2 regions of the Enterococcus sp. AZ109 genome follow, and region 2 is predicted to be linked to the other one. Evidence: a T-box and tRNA genes for the amino acid it is inferred to sense, from the RefSeq annotation. Region 2 holds a T-box; the other holds one or more tRNA genes.
What was found. The T-box of region 2 lies ahead of serS (serine--tRNA ligase). A T-box ahead of a tRNA ligase gene usually reads a tRNA of that ligase, here a tRNA-Ser.

Region 1 (4,437 bases), 1.3 Mb from region 2:
ATTCGTAAACATAAATCCTAATGCAATTGCTCCAGAGGTCACTAGCACAACTGCTATATATTGCATGGAAACATCAAAATTCTGATCCATCATTTCCCGGACGGCCATATAAGCTGGTCCACCAGGAACTAACGGTACTAGGCTTGGAACATTAAACACAATAACTGGCATTTTTTTCTTACGTGAGAAATAGATGCTCAGTAGTCCAATGACAATTGCGGCTAAAAAGTTAGAAAAACCAATATTTTGCTTAAAGTATGTCTGACAAACCCAAAAAGTCATCCAGCCCATTGCACCAGTGATACCGCAGGTGATAAAAGCTCTACGGGGAATGTTAGTGATAATGCCAAAAGTAATTGTACTAAGCATACTAAAAATAAAGTTTAAAAGAAAAGTCATTACTTGCTACCTCCTAAAAAAAATTAAAGGCTACGATAATCCCACCACCAATCGCTCCGGCAACAAATAATGCCTCAGTAGCTCTAGCAACCCCACTTATTAAGTGTCCTGCCATTATATCTCGGAAAGAATTTGTAATTGCTAAACCCGGTACAAGCGGCATAATGGAACCTATAACGATATTATTAATATCCCGTGCAAAAGAAAAATTAACCGAAAAAATTGCTAAAACACCTATGAGTAACGCAGCTAAAAAATCATTTAAAAATTTCATCTCAAGTTTTTTACCAAAAAAGGAGTGGACTGAAAAACCTAACATACCTACAACAAAAGTTGCAAGAAAATCCAGCCAACTTTCACGTAAAATTATCATCAATGTACTACTGACAACGCCCGATGCTAAAATCTTCCACATGTAAGGGAAGTCTGGTGTAACGTTATCAATCTCATCTAAATGTTTATAAAAATCCGGCAATGATAATCGACCTTCTGCAAACAACCGAGATGCCCGATTAACTGCCGCTACCTTCTCTAGATTAATTGATTGTTGTGTAATTTGAATAACCTGACTACACTCTTCAGATGGAGATCCTACGATTAATCCTGTTGCTGTCACATACGTTTGCATATCTTCTAATCCCGCATTTTTTGCTATTCGTTTCATCGTGTCTTCTACACGATAAACCTCTGATCCAGACTCCATCATAATTTTGCCTGCCTTCAAGCAAGTAATCAAAACTAGCTGAGCGTAACTTTGTTGAATCAAACCAACACCTCCTTTTGTTTCCTTTTCCTCATCTTAGAAAAAAGAAGACGAATAGGCAAGAAAAAACGATGATTTCCTGCTATAATATAAGATAAAGTAACAAATCTTTTGGTAATTCTCGATTCATCAATATAGATCTTTTGTATTTTTTTTCTTTTAAGTATAACGTGTTTTTTCAAATAAAAAACATTCGTTATCAAAACGATCGTTACTAAAACGATTCCAGATGCTATTTTATGGATCAATCAAAGATTTTTGATTTGTTTTTCAGTTTTTTGCCTTATCTTAGATAACGTAACGTATTAGGGTTGCAAAACCACACACTTTTTGATTAAAATGAATTGATAAGAAAAATAATAACACCTTGGGAGGAAATAAGTATGAGAAGAAAAGTGTATACAAAGGATCAAATTTTAAAGGCTGCCTATGAAGTTGTAGAAAATGAAGGTTTTTCCGGGTTCACTGCTCGAAACATTGCTAAAAAGATGGGAATAAGTACACAACCAATTTATTTAGAATTTAAAAATATGCAAGATTTGAAAAACACATTACTAGATGAGATTTGTAATCATTTGTACTATGATATCTTTCCTGCGAAACGAACTGGAGACACTATTATTGATTTGGGATTAAACTATGTCTATTTCGCTAAAGAACGTAGCAATTTGTACAATGCTTTGTATGTTCAAGAATATGGCGGCGGAAAAAAAATGCATGATTTTTCTTATAAATATTTCCATGAACTGATCAAAAAACATCCAAAATATAAAAATTTAGGTGATGAACAAATCAATGCCCTTCACGTTGGGACATGGATTACAGTAACTGGAATTGCTACTCTGATGTCTTCAGGAATTATTGAACCTACCGAGGATGACATTGTACACTTGATTAACCGTTCAATTGATCATATCTTAGGTACAGACGACATTGCTGTATTAGACAAGCTTTAAAAAACTTGACATTTAAATAAAAAAAGGTAACATAATCTTTGCGGAAGGTTGGCAGAGTGGTAATGCACCGGACTCGAAATCCGGCGAGCCGCAGTAATGTGGTGCACGGGTTCAAATCCCGTACCTTCCTTATATGAAGCCTTTTAGCGTGGTTTTTACCACGCTTTTTTTAAGGATTTTTTCAATTGCCTGATTCGCTTATTTTGGATGAATCTGAAAATATCGAGTTGCTTAAAAAGTATTGCTGGTCAACCAGACTAGTAAAGACCAATTTAAATATTTATTAACTGTAAATCGTCTGCTTACTTTTACAAATACAACTATATTATATAAAAAAAGCTTCACATTACCAATAATAAGTTATAAAAAACCACGAATTAATTATATTTAAAGTTATTTTCGGAGCTTAAAAAATTTACGGAAATGGTTGCATAAAAATGTCATGACACATATAATGTTTTATGAGCGTCTCAGCTCCTATTGACTAAATGGACCGACGTATTCAAGAACTTGGGGAAGTGTCTTGTATTAGTGCGTCGGTCACTCTGAAAAACACAAATCTACTTAATAAAGACTTGCTTTCTCCCCAGTTTAGAGAAAGCAAGTCTTTTTTTGAATAGGTCCATAAAAGTCTTAATTAACCACCGTTATGGTACTGTAAATTAAAAACAAATTTAGGATAGTTAATATAAGAGTGATCATCCAAGCAAGATACTTTTCCCAACGTGGGTTAACAAAGTTTCCCATTAATTTTTTATCACTAGTAAACAGCGTTAATGGAATTATAGAAATTGGTAAAGCTACACTCAGAAATACCTGTGTATATAATAATAGATTCTCCACAGCACTCTCATTTCCACCGTATAAAATGACACAAATAATTACAGGAATGATCGCTAGTAAACGAGTAACTATGCGACGCATCCACAGTGGTATTTTTAGACGAATAAATCCTTCCATAACAATTTGCCCAGAAAGAGTACCGGTAATCGTTGAATTCTGTCCTGAAGCCAGCAGAGCTACTGCAAACAAAGTACTCAATAAGGGACTTGCTATATCTCCTACGATAGTTGGATTCTTTAAAGCATCGTAAAGATCAACGAATTTTCCAAGATCGCTATTTGAACCGTAAAACAACGCACCCCCTAAAATCAGCAACAAACAATTGATGATAAAAGCCACACTGAGCTGGATATTGGAGTCCCATGTGGTAAAGCGAACTGCTTCAGCCATTTCTTTCTCATCTGTTCGGTCAAAATCTCGTGATTGCGAAATAGAAGAATGCAAATACAAGTTATGGGGCATAACCGTTGCTCCGACAATACCTAACGCCAAAATCAACATTGATCTATCTGTAGCGATTTTCACAGTCGGTACAAATCCTTCAAGAACTTCGCCCCAATTAGGATCAGCTATTGCAACTTCATAAGCAAAAACACAAAAAATCACTGTAATTAATGCTGCGACAATTGCTTCGATTTTGCGGAAACCTAACCTAGTCAATAAGAGCAACAGCAACACATCGAAAGTGGTGACTAAAACACCTATTAATAAAGGTAAACCAAATAGTAGCTGTAAGGCTATTGCCCCACCAATTACTTCGGCAATATCAGTCGCCATGATTGCCATTTCATTTACAACCCATAAAGCAAAGCCAAGACTTTTGTTAGTCTTAGCTCGCGTCATCTGAGCTAAATCTTTTCCAGTAACCATACCTAGCTTAGCTGCCATGCTCTGTAAAAGCATCGCAATTAAGCTGGAAAGTAAGATTACAGTCAATAAACTGTATTTGTATTCTGCTCCTCCAGCAATAGAAGTAATCCAATTACCTGGATCCATATAACCGACAGCAACCAGAGCGCCTGGTCCACTATACAACGTCAATTTTTTCCAGAAACTTGCATTTTTTGGTATCTTTATAGTTCCGTTTATTCCTTCCAGACTAACATCATCTGACTTAGGAACCCGCTTTTTCTCCTTTATCAAAAGAATTCCTCATTTCCATTGATTCATTCGTTCCATAATCAGCATATCCTATAACAAAAAATGTGTAAAATATTTTAAAGTTTCTATTTTTTTATAAAAATCCGACTGTAGTCCTATGCAGAGGCAACAAATCTATCATATACTTCACCTTAGATGATCAAAATCGAGGAGATGAGAAAATGAGTATTGCACAGTCACGAAAATTGCTTAATGCAATTTCGTTTACCGGATTGGCTTTTTCTGTTGGTTTAGCTGTCTATTTCTACCATTTAGGGGTTTTTAAGGACTTGAATTCCTTACAAGGTTTGGTTGGCCAATCAGTTCTCATTGGAC
Region 2 (4,437 bases):
ATGGCACGTCAAGGTGGATTAGGTGTTGTGCACAAAAACATGAGTATTGCTGCCCAAGCAGATGAAGTTCGTAAAGTGAAACGCTCAGAAAGCGGCGTCATCATCGACCCATTTTTCTTAACACCCGATCATAAAGTGCACGATGCGGAAGACTTAATGAGTCGCTACCGTATCAGTGGAGTGCCTGTGGTTGAGACTTTAGAGAATCGTAAACTGGTAGGAATCATTACGAACCGTGACATGCGATTTGTGACTGATTTTCAAATGCCGATTGCCGAAGTGATGACCAAAGACAACTTGGTCACGGCACCAATCGGAACTTCTTTAAAAGATGCGGAGAAAATTTTACAAAAACATAAAATCGAAAAATTGCCAATCGTTGATGAAGAAGGCCGTTTAAGCGGACTAATTACGATTAAAGATATTGAAAAAGTAATTGAGTTTCCAAATGCTGCCAAAGATGAACACGGACGTTTATTAGTAGCAGCCGCAGTTGGAGTGACTAGCGATACGTTTGAACGGGCTGGAGCGTTATTGGAAGCTGGAGTAGACGCAATTGTTATTGACACTGCCCATGGACATAGTGCTGGAGTACTTCGGAAAATTGAAGAAATTCGGTCAACATTCCCTGAAGCAACGTTAATCGCTGGAAATATTGCTACGGCTGAAGGTGCGAAAGCATTGTACGATGCTGGCGTCGATGTAGTAAAAGTGGGGATTGGTCCGGGTTCCATTTGTACAACTCGTGTGGTTGCTGGCGTGGGTGTACCTCAATTAACCGCTATTTACGATGCAGCTTCTGTGGCACGTCAATATGGTAAATCAATCATCGCTGACGGCGGAATCAAGTATTCAGGAGACATTGTTAAAGCGTTAGCCGCAGGTGGTCATGCCGTAATGCTAGGATCAATGTTAGCCGGGACGGATGAATCTCCAGGAGAATTTGAAATTTATCAAGGGCGTCGTTTCAAAACGTATCGCGGAATGGGCTCTCTTGGTGCGATGGAAAAAGGCTCGAGTGACCGTTACTTCCAAAGTGGTGTAAATGAAGCAAATAAATTAGTACCAGAAGGAATTGAAGGTCGTGTAGCCTATAAAGGAAGTGTAGCGGATATCGTCTTCCAAATGATTGGCGGTTTGAAATCTGGGATGGGTTATGTTGGTGCACCAAACTTGAAGGATTTAAGAGACAATGCACAATTTGTTCAAATGAGCGGCAATGGACTAAAAGAATCACATCCACATGATGTTCAGATTACCAAAGAAGCACCAAACTATTCCGTAGAACAATAAAAGAAACGACAAAAAGAGGAAAGAATCCCGCAATTCTTTCCTCTTTTTTTTATGGATGAATTCAAAGACAGCAGCCGCTCCCGTCTTGAATTTTTCCCGTTACTTTTCTTTTTCGATCGTTTTTAAGTTCCCCATATATGGTACCAAAACTTCTGGAATTGTAACAGTCCCATCTTCATTTTGATAATTTTCCAAGATGGCGGTAACTGTCCGTCCAACCGCTAAACCAGAGCCGTTCAAGGTATGAGCATACTGAACTTTCCCATCTTCATCGCGGTAACGGATCATTGCCCGTCTTGCCTGGAAGTCTTCACAGTTAGAGCAAGAACTGATTTCCCGATACGTATTTTGAGCAGGGACCCAAACTTCTAAATCATAAGTTTTAGCAGCTGAAAAGCCCATATCCCCAGTAGAAAGTGCCACAACGCGATAAGGTAAATTCAGTTTCTGCAATAGTACTTCTGCATCGTTTGTCATTTTCTCTAGTTCATCATAAGAGGTTTCTTTATCACTAAATTTCACCATTTCTACTTTATGGAATTGATGCAGACGGATTAATCCTCGCGTATCTCTACCAGCGCTTCCTGCTTCAGAGCGGAAAGAAGGAGACAACGCTGTAAAGTAAATTGGCAATTCTTGGCCATCTAAAATTTCATGGCTGTAATAGTTCGTCAAAGGGACTTCAGCAGTTGGAATCAACGTTAGATCCCGGTCTTCAATTTGGAAGACGTCTTCTTTAAATTTAGGGAATTGCCCTGTGCCAAACATTGCTTCGCTGTTAACTAGGTAAGGTGTGATCATTTCAGTATAACCTTGTTCATAAACATGCTCATCCAACATGAAATTGTAAACGGCGCGTTCTAAACGTGCCCCCAGCCCTTTATAGTAGACAAAACGGCTACCTGCAACTTTTGCCCCACGTTCAAAGTCCAAAATATCTAGTTCTTCGGCTACTTCCCAATGTGGCTTCGGTTCGAAATCAAAGTGACGCGGTGTGCTCCAACGACGGACTTCCACGTTATCATCTTCATCGGCACCAACAGGAACAGAGTCATGAGGTAAGTTTGGAAGCGTAGTAGCAATTTCAGTTAGTTGAGCGTCAATTTCCGCTACTTCTCCGTCTAATTCCTTGACTTTAATTCCGACTTCTTTCATTTCAGCAATCTTGTCATCTGCATCTAGCTTTTCGCGTTTTAATTTGGCAATTTCACCAGAAACATCATTGCGGTATTTTTTAAGTTCTTCTGTTTTTACCAGCAACTGCCGGCGACGTTCATCTAAATCAACAAAGCGCTCCAATATATCACTGGTTACGCCACGTGTTGCCAATTTTTCTTTCACTTCTTCAAAGTTGTGACGAATCATTTTTACATCTAACATTTATTTTTTCCTCCTTAGATAAAATAAAAAACACCATTTCATCCCTATAATCTTGGGACGAAACGGTGTGTTATTTCGCGGTACCACCCGAGTTCAGCCAAATTGGCTGCTCTTAGTTGACAAATATCGGCTGTCTTCCGGCTTTTTTTTCAAAAAGCGCAGATAATGAAACTGGATTTCCCTAAGCTGTTTATTGGTTTTCACCAGCCACCAACTCTCTAAAAGAACAGACTTACGTACTCGGTTTCCTGCTTTTGTATGATTACCCACAGTATAAGCAAAATGAAATTTAAAGTCAATGGTCTTTAATAACAGGTTCTTTTGTTAGATTTGCTTTTAGCGGCAGGTGAATAATAAAGGAAGTCCATTGTTTATTGGACTGTGCGTAGATGTAGCCACCATGCAAATTGACAATGTTTTGTGAAATAGCTAATCCTAAACCAGTCCCGCTAATTTCTTGTGAACGGGACTCATCTACTCGATAAAAGCGGTCGAACAATTGATCCAGTGATTCGCGTGGAATAGGAGTACCATTATTTTTAACCGTGATGATAGCTTCAGTCTTAGCTTTTTCAAGTTGCATAACAATCTGTGTTGCGCCACCGCCATACTTGAGGGCATTAGTAATAAGATTATTAAAAACACGAACCAGCTTTTCTGTATCTCCATCCATAATCAAGCTAGTTTCGGTGGTTTCAACTGAAATTTGGATATTCTTTTTGCGTGACTCTAATTCAAAATCAGCCGCTAATTGTTCCAACAATTGTACCATATCAAAAGACATTGCCACTATTGGAACGGAAGGCTGACGAACTTTTGTATACTCAAACAAATCATCAACCAGCGATTTCATTTGTTTCGCTTTAGTGTAGGCAATGTGGGTGTACTTAAGAACTTCCTCTTTTGATTGATACTGTCCATCTTCAATTAACCCAAGATAGCCAATAATAGAAGTTAGAGGTGTTCGAATATCATGGCTCACGTTCGTGATCAGCTCATCTTTTGATTGTTCAATTTCACGTTCATCTTCAATTGCAGCTACGGTACTGTCTACCAATCCATTGATACTGGCAACAACCTTGCTCAAATCTCCCCGCAATTCAAACGGAATCCGGTAATCATAGTTGCCATTAGCAATATAATGAAGCTCGTTTATGATATGACGCAGCTGCATTTGTCGATAGCGACGAATCAGGCGCCAAAAAACGATCAAGCCATCGACGATAAAAAAGAAAGGAAAGAGAAAATTACGAGCACTTAAAAAAATATCAGTATTAAAATTTTGAGCAAAAATATTTCGTGAGTTGTAAATCGCATCACTTAAGTTAGGAGAATTCTCAATCATTTGTGTGAGTACAACCATGATTGCCACATTAAGTAGAAGCAAAATGATTACTGTGACAATGCCCTCAGCAATTAATTCGCTGATTTCTTTTGATGTTAGAGTAATCCGGCGTTTTTTTTCTACGCTATTTTGCATCAATCTTGTATCCGACTCCCCATACGGTTTGAATCACTTTTTCCCCATCGGTTGCTTCTTCAATCTTATCTCGTAAATGGCTGACATGGACCATCACGGTTTTAGCGGATACGATACTCTCTTGTTTCCATACACGTTCAAAAATTTCATCGGCACTAAACACCCGATTTGGATGACTAGCAAGCAAATACAAGATTCCGAATTCTAAAGCGGTCAGTTGAATTTCTTTTCCATCAACTGTTTTCACTTCGTGGGAATCTTTGTTGATAATTAATGATTGGATC

Region 1: it has a tRNA-Ser gene. The T-box ahead of serS (serine--tRNA ligase) is inferred to sense a tRNA for this amino acid. The anticodon was not compared.

Annotation. Positions count from the first base shown of each region.
Region 1 covers NZ_JBIOSF010000001.1:598,595-603,031, forward strand. The annotation lists gene IGI42_RS02865 (threonine/serine exporter family protein) at 1-399, opposite strand, end outside; gene IGI42_RS02870 (threonine/serine exporter family protein) at 413-1,165, opposite strand; gene IGI42_RS02875 (TetR/AcrR family transcriptional regulator) at 1,546-2,118, shown strand; tRNA gene IGI42_RS02880 (tRNA-Ser) at 2,161-2,248, shown strand; gene IGI42_RS02885 (Nramp family divalent metal transporter) at 2,752-4,104, opposite strand; gene IGI42_RS02890 (TVP38/TMEM64 family protein) at 4,284-4,437, shown strand, end outside.
Region 2 covers NZ_JBIOSF010000001.1:1,917,217-1,921,653, reverse strand. The annotation lists gene guaB (IMP dehydrogenase) at 1-1,293, shown strand, start outside; gene serS (serine--tRNA ligase) at 1,393-2,673, opposite strand; T-box leader at 2,724-2,933, opposite strand; gene IGI42_RS09100 (sensor histidine kinase) at 2,969-4,153, opposite strand; gene IGI42_RS09095 (response regulator) at 4,143-4,437, opposite strand, start outside.